DNA from 2 places in the Paenibacillus sp. FSL P4-0338 genome. Region 1 is predicted to be linked to the other one. Evidence: predicted binding sites of a transcription regulator. Region 1 holds the regulator's gene; the other holds the start of a gene.
What was found. The regulator Rex, encoded in region 1, represses fermentation and respiration genes when NADH is low (regulators of the CRP and FNR family bind a similar motif). The targets are predictions, from matches to a motif close to TTGTGAAATATTTCACAA.
Positions count from the first base shown of each region.

Region 2: MKZ07_RS32845 (flavocytochrome c) is a predicted target of Rex. The motif match lies at 2,904-2,921, and genes of this name have one in related genera.

Region 1 is NZ_JBBOCG010000001.1:2,558,993-2,566,750, reverse strand. Features, by position in the region: gene panC (pantoate--beta-alanine ligase) at 1-843, shown strand, start outside; gene panD (aspartate 1-decarboxylase) at 836-1,219, shown strand; gene MKZ07_RS11325 (hypothetical protein) at 1,334-1,972, shown strand; gene dinG (ATP-dependent DNA helicase DinG) at 2,091-4,952, shown strand; gene MKZ07_RS11315 (redox-sensing transcriptional repressor Rex) at 5,091-5,741, shown strand; gene MKZ07_RS11310 (amidohydrolase) at 5,731-7,032, shown strand; gene MKZ07_RS11305 (cell wall elongation regulator TseB-like domain-containing protein) at 7,062-7,583, shown strand.
Region 2 is NZ_JBBOCG010000002.1:2,037,491-2,045,248, forward strand. Features, by position in the region: gene MKZ07_RS32830 (FMN-binding protein) at 1-44, shown strand, start outside; gene dcuS (DcuS/MalK family sensor histidine kinase) at 236-1,852, shown strand; gene MKZ07_RS32840 (CPBP family glutamic-type intramembrane protease) at 1,885-2,697, opposite strand; gene MKZ07_RS32845 (flavocytochrome c) at 2,937-4,496, shown strand; gene MKZ07_RS32850 (NAD(P)/FAD-dependent oxidoreductase) at 4,633-5,871, opposite strand; gene MKZ07_RS32855 (hypothetical protein) at 6,060-6,293, shown strand; gene MKZ07_RS32860 (spore coat protein) at 6,330-6,728, shown strand; gene MKZ07_RS32865 (Lrp/AsnC family transcriptional regulator) at 6,897-7,388, shown strand; gene MKZ07_RS32870 (aminotransferase class I/II-fold pyridoxal phosphate-dependent enzyme) at 7,402-7,758, shown strand, end outside.

The sequences.
Region 1 (7,758 bases):
ATGCGTCAGGGGGGCCATGGCCCTGTTGGTTTTGTACCCACCATGGGATATTTGCACGAAGGACATGCCAGTCTGCTGCGTAAGGCAGGGGAGAAGAGCGGCACGGTGGTGATGAGTATTTTTGTCAATCCGCTGCAGTTTGGCCCGAATGAGGACTTCGCTTCCTATCCACGGGATGAACAGCGGGATCTGGAGCTGGCTGAACGTGAAGGTGCGGACCTGGTGTTCATCCCTAGTGTTGAAGAGATGTATCCGCAGCCGATCCGTACAGGCGTATCGGTCTCCGCGCTTACCACACAGCTCTGCGGCGCTTCGCGTCCGGGACATTTTGACGGGGTAACTACTGTGGTCAGCAAGCTGTTCCATATCGTGCAGCCGGATTACGCCTTTTTCGGACTGAAGGATGCCCAGCAGGTAGCTGTTCTCCGCCGGATGGTGTCTGATCTTAACATGAACGTGGACATCATCGCCTGTCCTATTGTGCGCGAGGAAGACGGGCTGGCGCTCAGCTCCCGTAATGTCTATCTGAGCAGCGAGGAGCGCAGACAGGCGCTGGTATTATCGCGTTCCCTGCGCGAAGTGCGCCAGGCTATGGAAGAGGGCGGCATCCGTACGGTAGATGAAGCACGCGGTCTGCTGGTCTCGGTCATTTCTGAATCGCCGTTTGCGGTCATTGATTATGCGGAGATTCTAACCTTCCCTGATCTGGAAAAGCTGGAAGGCGCCAGCAGGCTGACGGAAGCGGGCGGAGAGGTTATAATGGCTCTGGCTGTGAAGTTCGGCAGAACCCGTCTGATTGATAATAATGTATTTATTCCTAAGGAGGCGCACGCTCTTGTTTAGACATATGATGAAATCCAAGATCCACCGGGCAACGGTCACCGAAGCCAATCTCAATTATGTGGGCAGCATTACCATTGATGAGGATCTGATGGAAGCCGCAGACCTGCTGGAGAACGAGAAGGTGCAGATCGTGGATAATAATAATGGTTCCCGTCTGGAGACTTATGTCATTCCAGGTCCGCGCGGCAGCGGCGTCATTTGTCTGAACGGGGCAGCAGCTCGTCTGGTACAGCCCGGCGATACCGTGATTATTATTTCCTACGCTGTGGTGTCCTCAGAAGAGCTGGCAGCGCATAAGCCGACGGTGGTGTTCGTTGATGAAGGCAACAAGCCGGTGAAGCTGGCGGATCATGAGATTCACGCTACAATTGCCTGAAGTCCGCGCTTTGAGCCATGTAATCAATGGCAGGGATGAAGACACCTGTACTTGCTAAAAATGAAGGAAGGCAAGCTTAAGCTGACTTCATTATCAGTAAGGGTGGGATGTCCGGTGTTTCAACATTTATTTGCTGAGATGAACAAGATGCTCCAGGAGATCAAAACCGACTATCCTACTGCGGAGGGTGCCCGCCGAAGCGATCTTTTATCCAAGTATAATATGCTCCACCGAATCAGTGATAATGTAATGGATGAGTGGCTGCTCTTCGCCGAGAAGCTGAGCGAGTTCCGGGAACAGGCCGATTTCCAGGGTCCGCCAGAGGAGTTGCCGGAAGAGGAAGCGCCCGAGCTTGGGATGGATGCTTTTGTCAGGGGCCAGGGCTATTACAAGCTGCTGATGTACCGCAAGTGCATTGAACAGTTCAGGGAGGTTACGGCACAATATCCGGATAGCCTCGCTGCCCGCCTGTATCTGGCCATGGCTTATCTGCAGGAAGGTGAAGGCGAGATTGCCTGGGGACATCTGGATCACATGCTGGGCCTGATCCGTGAGGTGAAGCTGAAGGCGATGATCTATAATGCGCTGGGCTGTATCCGTGCTTCCCAGGAACGCTTTAATGAAGCCAGTGAGCTGTTTAGCCTGTCGCTGCTGCATGACCCGGATCTGCCGGAGCCGAATGTGAATCTGGAGGTATGCCGCAGACGGGGCGGGAAGCTGGAGTTTGGCCATCAGCTGGTTTCGCTTTTATAACTTTTTCCCGGTTCCTTTAGGCGATGCGCCCCACCACTTTCTGGGGTGTGCATCGCCTTTTTTCGTAACTTCTGTTATGCTGATAAAGAGTCTCAAGTGAAAGGGAATAGAACTTATAATGAAATTTGCCGTGCTTGATTTTGAAACTACGGGAACCCAATCTGTGGGAGAAATCATCCAGGTTGGCCTTGCCATTATAGAAGAAGACGGGACGATCTCCCGGGTGTATGGTTCCTACGTCAAGCCCGGAGCACCCATTCCTCCTTTTATTACGGGCCTGACCGGAATTACAGACAGTGATGTACAGGATGCGCCAGAGCTTGATGAGATGATGATGGAGCTGGTGCCGCTGCTGGATGATGTCGTCCTCGTCGGACACAATGTAGCGTTTGATTTTCATTTTTTGCAGAATGCGCTGGACCGCTGCGGCTACCTGCCGTTTCAGGGGCGGATTCTGGATACCATCGATTTTCTCAAAATATGCTTTCCCTCGCTGAGCACCTATCAGCTAGGCGCGGTAAGCAGCCACTTCGGCATTACGCATGACCGTCCCCATCAGGCTGACAGTGATGCGCTTGCCACGGCTATTGTGCTGCTTAAATGTCTGGAAGAGCTGCACAGTCTGCCGCTGTTGACTATTCAGCGGCTGAATGAGCTGTTCGCAGACGAAGACAGTGATTTGGCCTGGTATTTCGACGGTCTGCTGCGGGAGCGGGAGATGGAGACCTTTCAGCCGGAAGGAGAGCTGAGCTTCTACCGCCAGCTTGCGCTGGCTGTGGGGGATTGGGCAGAGTTGGCAACGCCCCGGGAGGAAGGAAACGTCAATCCGCTGGAGAATATTACCTTTGAAGAGTATATGGATGAGGTAACGAAGCGGCTGAAGGCTGTTCTTCCACAGTATGAGAGCCGTGAGGCCCAGGAGCTGATGATCCATGAGGTCATTACAGCGCTTGAGAAGGACAAGCATCTGCTGATTGAAGCGGGAACCGGCACCGGCAAGTCGCTGGGTTACCTGCTTCCGGCCATCTACCATAGTGTGAAAAGTGATCAAAAGGTGATGGTCAGCACTCATACCATTAACCTTCAGGACCAGTTGCGTGAGCGGGATATCCCACTCTTAACCAGCGTTGTGCCGTTCCCGTTCAAGGCCTCCATCTTTAAGGGAAGAGGGCACTATTTGTGTCTGCGCAAGTTCGAACATAGAATGAATAAAAAGGACTTTACGAGTCCAAGAGAAGAAGCGCTCACCGCTGCGCAAATGCTTGTCTGGCTGACCCAGACGACGACCGGCGATGATGAGGAGCTTAACTTAAGCGGACGGGGCGGCGATTTCTGGGAGACTGTAGCCAGTGATACCGACTCCTGCCTGGGACGGGCTTGTCCCTGGTTCCGCAAATGCTATTACCACCGGGCCAAGCATGAAGCCGGGATCTCTGATGTGGTGGTCACCAATCACTCCAAGCTGTTCGCAGATGTCAAAGCCGGGCATCAGCTACTTCCGGCTTACGATCATCTTGTGATTGATGAAGCCCATCATCTGGAAGATATTGCCGGCAAGCATCTTGGCATGCAGATGAAATATTTCACATTCGCCCATACCCTCACCCGCCTCTATAAGGATAGCCGGAGCGGGCAGCTGCCTGCCCTCCGCCAGAGTCTGCAGTCTTCGGGCAGTGAGCAGGCTTCCGAATGGAGCGGCGTGATCGACCGGATCTATCCCGATCTGCTGACGGTGAAGGAATCTTGGGATGCGCTCAGCGACCGGCTCTTCAGCCTGCTGCCCGAGCGCAGCGATGCCGGAGCCGGTGAAGCAGGCCAGCTGGTGGCCCGCCTGCAGCCGGGCAAGAAGCCGAAGGATTGGGAGGAGTTGGCGGCCCTTGAGAATACGCTGAACCTCAGTCTGAGCGATATCATCCGCAAGGGTGACAAGATGCTCAGTGAGATGCGTGACACGGACAGCCAATCCTCCTCGGACAGTCTTGTGACCGATATCGGCGGGTTATTTAAGGATCTGGCATCCATTAGAGAGCAGATCCGCTTCTTCATGGGCCTGAACGATGAGAATATCGTGTATTGGCTGGAGGGAAGCGGTAATTATAAAGGCAAGTCGCTGCAAATGTATGCCGTTCCTGTAGATGTCAGTACCCAGCTCAGGGAGCTGTTCTTCGACAAGAAGAAGAGTATTGTCCTGACCTCGGCCACCTTATCCGTGGATAAGTCCTTCCAGTTCATGATCGATAACCTGGGCCTTGGTGAAGCTGCGGAGCAGGGGCGTCTGATGACAGCGCTGCTTCCGTCGCCGTTTAAATACCGGGAGCAGGCTCTGCTGGTCATTCCCCGCGACTTCCCGAGCGTCAAGGGAAGTATAGGGGATGCCCGTTTTGTGGACACGCTTGTTCATTCCCTCGCCGAGACTGCTGTAACTACACGAGGGCGAATGCTGGTGCTGTTCACCTCCTACAAGATGCTGCGCCAGGTCTATGACCCGCTGAAGGAGGCGCTTGCCTCCCAGGATATCGCGGTGCTCGGACAAGGTGTGGAGGGCGGCAGCCGGAGCAAGCTGATCCGCCGCTTCCAGGACAGCCCGGCTTCGGTCCTGCTCGGTACCAGCAGTTTCTGGGAAGGGGTAGATATTCCGGGAGAAGCATTGACCTGCCTGGCGATTGTCAGACTGCCGTTCCAGCCGCCGAATCACCCGCTGGCAGAAGCGAAGTCGGAGCTGCTTCAGGCACAGAAGAAGAACCCGTTCATGAAGCTGTCCGTGCCGCAGGCAGTCATCCGCTTCAAGCAGGGCTTCGGGCGGCTGGTCCGCACGGCGCAGGACCGGGGCATCGTAATTGTGTACGATACTAGAGTAATTGAATCGCATTACGGAAAGTACTTCCTGTATTCACTCCCCGGTCCCAAGATGGAGCATATGCTCACCGAGCAGATGGTCCCGAGAATTGCCGAATGGCTGGAAGACGGCGGGGTTTCCTAATTCATCTGCTATTGCTATTATTAATAAGTCATGATTAACCTGAAGATCCGTTCCCGCCCTGTCCTGCCGATCCGGCAGGCGGGGGGCACGGTTGCTATAATTGAACGGGTATAACACAACTATTAAGGAGGAGAATACATGAAATCGGATAAAATATCGGAGGCCGTCGTGCGCAGGCTCCCAGTGTACCTGCGTTTCCTGAACGATCTCCAAAAACGTGAAATCTCCACAGTCTCTTCTCAGGAGCTGGGCCAGAAGCTTGATCTGAATCCCGCCCAGATCCGTAAGGATTTGGCTTACTTCGGTGATTTTGGCAGGAAGGGTATCGGCTACGATGTATCCTATCTAATTGAGAAGATTCGCCATATCCTGAAGCTTGACCAGCAAATTAATGTTGCACTGGTTGGAGCCGGTAATCTCGGTCATGCCTTGTCTAACTACAACGCTTACTTGAAGGATACGATGAAGATTACTGCGATCTTCGATGCCTACCCGCCGAAGGTGGGCCAGCAGATCAACTCGCTGGTTGTGCAGCCGATGGAGGAGTTAAGCAGCACAATCCGCTCGCAGGGCATCCGCATCGGGATTATTACCGTACCTGACAGCGAAGCCCAGAATGTAGCTGATATTCTTGTGGACTCCGGCATTGAGGCGATTCTGAACTTCGCACCGGTTATTCTCAAGACGCCTGCCAATATCCGGATTCATGCCGCAGATTTCACCACAGATCTGCAGAGCCTGGCCTATTATTTGCATGATGGAAAGGATGAGGCAGAAGATGAGCAGTAAGATCACGATAATCAAGAACGGGCACTTCCTGGTTCCGGGCAGCGACAAGCCGGTTCTAAGCGGGTATATGACCCTGGAGAATGATCTGATTACTTACATAGGTGAAGCTGAGCCGGTAGTGGAGGATGGCGCTCAGGTCGTAGACGGCAGCCGTCTGCTGTTCATGCCGGGTCTGGTCAATACCCATGGGCATACGGCCATGTCACTGCTGCGCGGATACGGCGACGATATGGTGCTTCAGACTTGGCTGCAGGAGAAGATGTGGCCGATGGAAGAGAAATTCACTGGTGATGATGTATATTGGGGAACCTCGTTGTCCGTACTGGAAATGCTGAAGGGCGGCACAACCACCTTCCTCGATATGTATGATCATATGGACCGGGTAGCGGAAGTAACGGAGCAGTCCGGTATTCGTGCGGTGCTGATGCGCGGCGTAATTGGGCTGTGCCCGGAAGAGGTACAGCAAGCAAAGCTCGCTGAGGCGGTTGCTTTTGCCCGTAACTGGCACGGCAAGGCTGACGGCAGAATTACAACTATGCTCTCACCGCACGCTCCGTACACCTGTCCTCCAGAGTTTTTCATGAAGTTTGTGCAGGCTGCCCATGATCTGGACCTGCCGATGCATACCCATATGTCCGAGACGCGCCATGAAGTGGAGCAGAACGTGGCTGACTACGGCCTTCGTCCGGTCGCACATCTGGAGAAGCTGGGGATGTTCACCCGTCCTTCGCTCATTGCCCACGGGGTTCATCTGAACGATGAAGAGATCGGGATTCTGGCCCGCTATAACGTTGGCGTGTCGCATAACCCCGGCAGTAACCTGAAGCTGGCCAGCGGGGTTGCACGTGTTCCTGAGCTGCTGCGAGCCGGGGTTAAGGTCTCCCTGGGTACAGACGGCGCGGCAAGCAACAACAATCTGGATATGTTCGAAGAGATGAGGCTGGCGGCTCTGATCCACAAGGGCGTAAGCGGTGATCCTACAGCGGTACCGGCTCCTGAAGCGCTACTGATGGCCACGGAATACGGGGCTCAGTCTATTTTCCTAAGCGGGGTAGGCCGGCTTGCAGCAGGAATGAAGGCCGACTTCATCGCGCTTGATATTGACCAGCCGCATTTGCTGCCGCATACCGATCTGCTCTCCCATGCCGTCTATTCGGCAAGTGCCAAGGATGTGGAGCATGTATGGGTGAACGGCCAGCAGGTTGTGAAGCATGGACAATGCCTGACACTGGATGAAGAAGCTATCCGCCGCAAAGCACAGGAGACGTTCGAGAGCCTGCTTAAACGGTAATTCAGGAGAACGGGAAAGGAAGCAGCGTTGTGAAGAAGAAGAGGAGAAAATGGATCTGGCTGGGGCTTACCGTGGTGCTGCTCCTTCTGTTCGGATTAAGCCAGTTCTATGCCTACATTATGAAGGACCAGTGGAACGAGCGGAATGAGGCCAAGGAGCTGGCCCGGACGCGTGCCGGACTAACGGAGGTAACCAAGGCTCAGAAATCCGTCTGGAATGAGAATGAGATCTACTGGGTGCTAACCGGCAAAAATGAAGCCGGGACCGATCTGATGGTGTGGGTCCGTTTCACCTTGGAGGGCAAGCCTGCCGGAGGCGACAACGACCTGTATGCTGAAGAGCTGAGCAAAGGCACTTCCGAAGAGAAAATGCGCGGAATCATAGCCGATCAGTTACCGGACGTGAAGATCGAACGGCTGCTGCCCGGTGTATATAACGGGGAATATGCCTGGCAGCTATTTTACAAAAAAGACGGGCGATTCTATTACAACTTCTACCGCTTCAAGGATGGCAGCGCCATCGGTGAGGGGTACAGTTTGCCCAACCGTTAAGCTAAGCGCTCAGCAGAATAACATGCGGGGGAACAGATTATCTGTTCTTCCGTTTTTTTGTATCCATCATGTCGAAAATAATCTGGAACTGTTCTGGGACTGGTGGCAGACGGGGAACTGTGGCTTAATGGAGATATATGGTTTGAGATACATCGATTAATATACTTGAATTGAT
Region 2 (7,758 bases), on a different contig from region 1:
TTGAAGCGGTGACCCAGGCGCTGGAACAGGCCAAGAAGCAGTAAGCTATCATCCAATTAATAGAGTTGTGAAAAGTTCAGCCCAGCAAGCCCAGCCCTCCTGTCTCCGGCAGAACGGCTGGGCTTGCTTCATTCTTCTATTCCCCAGAAGCGAGCCCCGGGAGCAGCTTTACAAATTCAGGTTCAACTAATATAGTTCGAAGGGAAAAGGGATATGAAGGGAGGTCATCACGCAAGTGGCCAGGAAAAAAAGCTACAGTCTGCGCACAATGATCGCCGTTATGGTGTCTGCCGTTGTCCTGCTGGTATTGCTGATTTTATATTTTATTTTCCGCAATCAGATTATTCCGCAGACCCGGCAGGCGCTGGAGGATAAGGCGATTACGATTGCCCGTACCATCGCTCTGATTCCGCTGGTCTCTGAGGGACTCAGTGAGGGCAACAGCAAGGAGATTCAGGACTACACCTCAAGAATCGCCCGCCGCAATGATATTATGTTCGTGGTAGTCACAGATATGAAGGGTATCCGCTATTCCCATCCGGATGCCTCGCTGGTCGGACTGCCCTTTGCGGGAGGAGGCCAAGAGATATCGCTGCGCGGAGGGGAGAGTATCTCCGAAGGGGCCGGCCCGCTCGGCAGATCCCTGCGCGGCTTCGTGCCGGTCTATAACAACCGGGGGCATCAGGTGGGTGTGGTCATTGCCGGTCTGTCCCTGGAGCGGGTTGAGCGGCTGGTCCTGCTGAATGAGTGGACGATTATTGCGATTCTGGTCTCGGGAGCCTTGCTTGGAGCGGGAGGAGCATTCATTCTGGCAGCGCAGATCAAGCGGATGGTGTTCGGCATGGAGCCGGAGGACATCTCCAAGCTGCTCCAGGAACGCAGTGCGATGCTGGAATCCACGCGCGAGGGAATTATTGCCGTAGATCAGAAGGCGCGGATTACCATCCTTAATATGGAAGCACAGCGGCTTCTGCGGGCAGCCGGGATTGGCGGGAGCGCCATGAACCGGCAGATTGCCGAGTTTTGGCCGGAGCTGGGTCTGGAGCGGGTATTGGCTGAGGGAGAGGGGATACAGGACCAGGAGCTGGAGCTGGGAGACAGCTCTTTATTGGTGAACAGCCTGCCAGTCCGGGTGAACGGTAACATCGTTGGCGCGATTGCCACTTTCCGGGATGAGACTGAGCTGGCTGTGCTGGCGGAGAAGCTGTCGGGAGTCTCTGTCTATGCAGAAGCACTGCGCTCCGGTGCCCATGAGTTCATGAACAAGCTGCATGTCATTATGGGCATGACGCATATGGGCCTATATGATGAGCTGCAGCAATATATTCTGGGAACGGTAAGCAATTACCAGAAGGAGATCGGGTCGATCACGAGACAGATCAAGGACCCCGTGATGGCCGGATTTCTGCTGGGGAAGCTGAGCCGGGCACGCGAAGCGGGGATAGAGCTGTTGCTGACCGGAGACAGCTATCTGCCGGAGCCGGCTGATCCGCAGGTGATTCATGAGCTGATTACGATTGCCGGCAATCTGCTGGATAATGCCCTGGAGGCGCTGGGGGAGCTCTGCGAGCAACCCGTGAAGCGGGTGGAGCTTGCTTTTCAATATGAAGAGGGGCGGCTGCTATGCGAGGTTAGCGACAACGGTCCGGGAATTCCGGCGGGCCTCAAGGAGAAGATCTTCGTTCAGGGTTACTCCTCCAAGGGTGAACAGCGGGGAATCGGGCTGTATTTGGTCAAGAAAAGTGTGGATAAATTAAAGGGCCATCTTGAGCTGGCCGCCGTCTACGGTTCAGGGGGGCATTTTATAGTTGATGTGCCTTATGAGGTGAAGGGGGAGGAGGAGGAGGTGTGAACTGTGCCGTACCGTGCCGGAGCACCCCTCTACTAGAAGGGGAGACCCAGGAAACAGAATCGTATGATATCCACTATTCCATGAGCAAGCATGGCAGATGTGAGGTCCCGCTTGCGCTGTAGTATTGCAAAGGGCAGGCCGAACAAGAGGATATACATGAGAGTGCTGATGATGCCGGGGATGATTCCACCCTGAATGAAGCTGTCCGGCGTGTGGACCAGCACATGGGGAACGATCATCATGAACCAGACGGTAAATTTTTGGGCTCTGGTATCGGCTCTGCCGTGCATCAGGGACAGGCATAGGGCATAGAACAAGGTACGTAGGGCTAGTTCTTCATAAATGGCCGGACTGAGCGCCACTCTGAAATAGATTAGCTTCAGGCTGAATCCATCGAGGCTTTGTCCGCTCAGCACTAGATTGATGATTCCGAGCAGAATGCCGGCGGCGGCTCCCACGAATAGGCTCATGAAGATTGTTGAGGCGCTGGCTGTGTTGAGAAAAAGAAGCTTTCCTTCGTTATACTGGTTGAAGGTGCTTAATACAGCCAACGATGCCATTAACGTGAGCAGGCTCACCTCAATCATGGAGAAGAGGGACAGATTAATATAGGCGACAGCTACAGCAGCGGCTAGCAGGATAGAGAGCAGAATCTGCCGCTTCGACGGCAGCTTGTGTTTTACAAGCAGCAGCACGCTAATGAGGAAGGCCCATACGCCCAGCAGAAGCCACATTCTGGCTGTCGGGGCCTGATTATTACTGTGAATGCCGAAATTCAACAGAAACAGCAATACAAATACACCAAACATGATCCATACCGCTCTAAGATTACTTTTGTTAGTCAATATTTCCTTCTCCTTCCGGATACTTCAAGTTATGTATGCAGACGGGATAGAGTCTATCATAATTCTGACCGGAACGAAGTTAATTCTCTCACTCTTACGCAGGCAGCCATCTGTACAGCTACTTAGTTAATTTGGTTACTTTAGTTACAAAACTCTTTAATAACTTACGGAAGGTTCCATAAACCGCTTCTTTGGCGCTATGATAATTGTGAAAATATGCACAAGGGGGCACAACTCACATGAATAAGAGATTAACAGCGGCGCTTATCCTCATTCTCTCCGTGATGCTGGTCATTGCAGGTTGCGGAAACAACAATGCGGGCGGCAGCAAGAATGAGAGCAAGGAAGCGGGCAGCGCGGCAACAGAGCCGGCAGCAACCACTGCACCTACAGAGAAGGCAGAGGCCGTGTCGGGAGCATCCGAAGCGAGCTATACTCCGTACGATCAGTTAAAGGATAAATATGATATCGTCATCGTCGGTGCGGGCGGTGCGGGAATGTCTGCTGCGCTGGAAGCCAAAGCGGCCGGCATGAACCCGGTCATCTTAGAGAAAATGCCGGTTGCCGGCGGCAATACGACCAAATCCTCCTCAGGGATGAATGCCTCGCAGACCAAGTTCCAGAAGGAGCAGGGCATCGAAGACAGCAACGAACTGTTCTATGAAGAGACCCTTAAGGGCGGACATGATACGAACAATAAGGAGCTGCTGCACTTCTTCGTGGATCAATCCGCGGGTGCCATTGACTGGCTCGATTCCATCGGAATCCGCTTGAACAATATTACAATTACCGGCGGTATGAAAGAGAAGCGTACCCATCGTCCGGAAGACGGCTCGGCAGTGGGACAATATCTTGTAGCAGGACTTGTCCGCAATGTTCAGGAGCAGGGAATTCCGCTGTTCGTCAATGCGGATGTGAAGGAGCTTACGGTACAGGACGGTAAGGTGAACGGCGTGAAGGTGCTGTTCAACCAGGCCGATGACAAAATGATCAGCGCAGCAGCAGTTATCGTAACCACTGGGGGCTTCGGTGCCAACAAAGAACTGATTGCCAAGGTTCGCCCGGATCTGCAAGGGCTGGTAACGACCAACCAGATTGGCAGCACCGGCGACGGCATTGCCATGATTGAGAAGGTCGGCGGAACTACCGTAGACCTGGATCAGATTCAGGTTCACCCGACTGTGCAGCAGGAGAAATCCTACCTGATCGGTGAAGCGGTCCGGGGCGAAGGAGCTATTCTTGTATCTGCTGAGGGCAAGCGCTTCGGCAATGAGATGAATACCCGTGATAAGGTGACGGCTTCAATTAATACACTTCCTGAGAAATCCGCTTATCTCGTGTTCGACGCCGGAGTGAAATCCCGTGTTAAGGCGGTAGATCAATACATTAAGATGGGTGTGGTCAAGACCGCAGATACCATTGAGGCATTGGCGGATCAGATGAAGGTTCCTGCAGCAGCACTTAAGACTACCGTGGATACATGGAACAGTGCGGTGAAGAGTAAGTCGGATGCTGAATTCGGCAGAACTACCGGTATGGATAATGATCTGTCCGGTGCTCCGTATTATGCGATTCAGATCGGCCCTGGGATTCACTATACGATGGGCGGAGTGGTGATCAACACCAACACTGAGGTCTTGAACAAAGACGGCAAGGCGATTACCGGATTGTTCGCGGCAGGAGAAGTGGTCGGCGGGCTGCACGGCGAGAACCGCATCGGCGGTAACTCGGTAGCCGAGATTATTATCTTCGGACGTCAGGCAGGGATCAAGTCGGCTGAATTTGTAAAAGCGCAATAAGCTATTATTCTTCTATATATCGTTATAACCATAAGTATTTAATCAAAAAAGGGATGCTCCGCAGCCATCAGGCTACGCGGGCATCCCTTTCTATGTTGCAACTCTCTCTGATGCCGCCTCCCTGAACCAGCTGCCCTTAAGACAGTATCGCGGGGGAGGGCGCAGGCTTCGGCGACCGGGTCAGCGAGAAAAGCTCCAGCTCCGGGCGGCTCTTGCCGGCCAGCGTATCTGCAAGCAGCTCGGCGGCGATCATGCTGTAGACCGTGCCGTTCCCCCCATAGCCTTCAATGAAGTAGCAGTGCGGGAACTCCGGGTGCGGTCCCATATAAGGCAGCCCGTCATGGGTGGAGCCGAAGACCGCTCCCCAGGAATATTCAGCCTTGATTCCTTGCAGTTCCGGGAACAGGGCCGTAACCTCCTCAAGCAGACGCTCACACTGGGAGAGGACCCTAACCTCACGCCGCTCTACACTGGTAAGCTGCTCATCCTTGCCGCCGGCAATGATCCGGCCTTCCGGAGTAGTCCGGAAATACAGATAAGGCCGGGCCGTTTCCCAGAGCAGACTCTGCTCATGCCATTTCGGAAGTTGGGGCAGAGGCTCGGTCATAATGGCATAGGTGTTGATCAGCTCTGCTCCCCGGTCCTTCTTCATGTCCTGGGTCTCATAACCCATAGCAAAGACGACCTTCTTAGCAACAATCCGGCCTTGCCCGGTATGACAGATTACGCCGTCTTCATTGTACTCATAATGAAGGGCTTCGGTATGCTCATAGACCCTTACCCCGCCGGAGTGCGCTTTATGAATCAGACTGTGTACGGTGAGCAGCGGATTGGTCTCCGCATCTCCTTTGGAATACAACGCTCCTGGTTTGGAGAAGGCATAATGGGCGCGGATCGTCTCCTCTTCCCAGAATTCCGAATCGAAGCCATGCTTCACCAGATTCTCATTCTCCAGCTTCAGCATAGCAACATCTTCCGGCTTACTGGCATACAGCAGACTGCTGCGCTCAATAATCTGCGGATCGATATCCAGCTTGCCGGGCAGCTCCAGAATCGCACGCATGGCTTGCTGGCAGAGTCTGTAGAACAGCACGCCGTTTTCTTCCCCGAAGGTGTTCATGCAGGCAGTCAGTGATTTGTCATTGGCGATTTGCAGCAGTCCCGTATTAGCGTGGGAGCTTCCGGTGCCGACCGTTCTTTTATCGATAAGAACAGTATCTGCTCCACTGAGGGACATGCGGTAGGACATCATCGCTCCGCCCATCCCGCCGCCTACAATCAGACAGTCGCAGGTAATATCATCCGCAAGTACCGGATATACCGGAGTCTCAGGCAGTGTGTGTTCCCAGGGCAGTTGCCCGCTGACGAGTTTCATAGATCTGTTCGCTCCTTTGTGTCATTCAGAGTAGTATTATTTGCACTATTGCAGAGTCTCATGCGTCAAGACCCTAAGGATTATTCATCAGGTGTAAGCTTGCTGAATGTACCTTCCGGTACATAAACAGCCTCCCCCGGAAGCATACTAAGGAACGCTTGAACAACCAGAAGGAGGGACTACCGAACATGCAATCTAACCAAATGCAGGCACTTAGCGGAAAAGAATTGGAATACATTGCGGATTCCATTTCCAATGAGGATTTGCTGATTAAGCAGCTCGCGGCTACAGCCGGAACCACTCAGAACTCTGCCGTGCAGGGGATCTGCATCCAGCAGATCCAGAGTCATACCCATCACATGGATATGCTGGTCCAGCTGCTCCATCAGCATCAGCAGTACGCACCATCGCAGCCGCAATAACAGGCAGTACCCACAAACTTTGAAGGAGGTTTTACTGTGTACGCACAGAATGGAACGCCGTTTATGGCGGATGAAGATTTACTCAACACGATTTTGGCCGATTTGAAGCGGACAGTCCGCGAGTACACCACAGCAGCTACAGAATCGAATTGTCCCGCCGTCAGACGGGTATTCAATGATTTGACTATGGATACCCTCAGAATTCAGGGGGAACTGTACATGCAGATGTCGCAAATGAACATGTACACCCCTCCGGGCAAAGCGCTGCGTCAGGATGTGGACAAGCAGATTCAGAGTGCCCAGCAGACCCAGCAGAAGCTGCAGCAGTTTGTGCGTGAGAAAACAGGCGGGGCAGGAGCCTTTAACCAGCATTCGAATGTTTCGCAGCACCAGCCGAACGTCCAGCAGCATCATAACGGTTCCTATTATATGTAACCCTGGCGATGGGCCTGTGAAGCATTAGAGCGCTTACCCGGCCATGCAGGAGAAAATACAAAGGGAATGCAGCCAGATAACCCCGCCCCGGCGGGGTTATTTTGTTTGCAGAATGGTACTTTTCATGTCATATTAATACTAAACTCTTTTTTGCAGGAGGCCCTAAGAATGAATGAATTGAAGAGGAAAGTGCTGGAACTGCTCAAGGAGGACGCGCGAAGCTCGACTGCATTAATGGCGACCCTGCTTGGTGCGGAGGAAGAAGATGTAAAGACTGTTATTGCTGAAATGGAGCAGGACCATGTCATTGTGAAATACGCGACGGTTGTCAATTGGGACAAAGTCGATGATGAACGGGTGACAGCACTGATCGAGGTACAGATTACGCCGGAACGGGGCCGCGGCTTCGAGGGGATTGCCGAACGGATCTATCTGTATCCGCAGGTTAAATCGGTCTATCTGATGTCTGGTGCTTACGACCTGCTGGTGGAAGTGGAAGGCCGCAATCTGCGCGAGGTCGCTAACTTTGTGTCTGAGAAGCTGTCACCGATTGATGCAGTGCTCTCTACGAAGACTAATTTTACGCTCAAAAAATACAAACAGGACGGTATCATCTTTGAAGAGCATGAGGAAGACAACCGTCTGATGATATCTCCGTGAAGGATGTAATGTCATGATCATTAATAACGCACAGCACACAGGAGATAAAGGCAAGTCGATGAACTCTTATCTGGCCCCGCTGGTCCAGCAGATTCAGCCTTCGGGCATCCGCAAGTTTTTTGATCTGGCGGCAGGCAGCAAGGATATTATCTCGCTGGGTGTCGGCGAGCCGGACTTCAAGACACCTTGGCATGTCAGAGAGGCCTGCGTCTATTCACTCGAACGCGGCTTCACCGGTTACACCTCCAATGCCGGGATGCCTGAGCTGCGTGAGGGTATTGCCGAGTACCTGGAGACCCGCTTCGCCGTGAAGTATGATCCGGCGAATCAGATTATCGCCACGGTCGGCGGCAGTGAGGCTATTGATTTG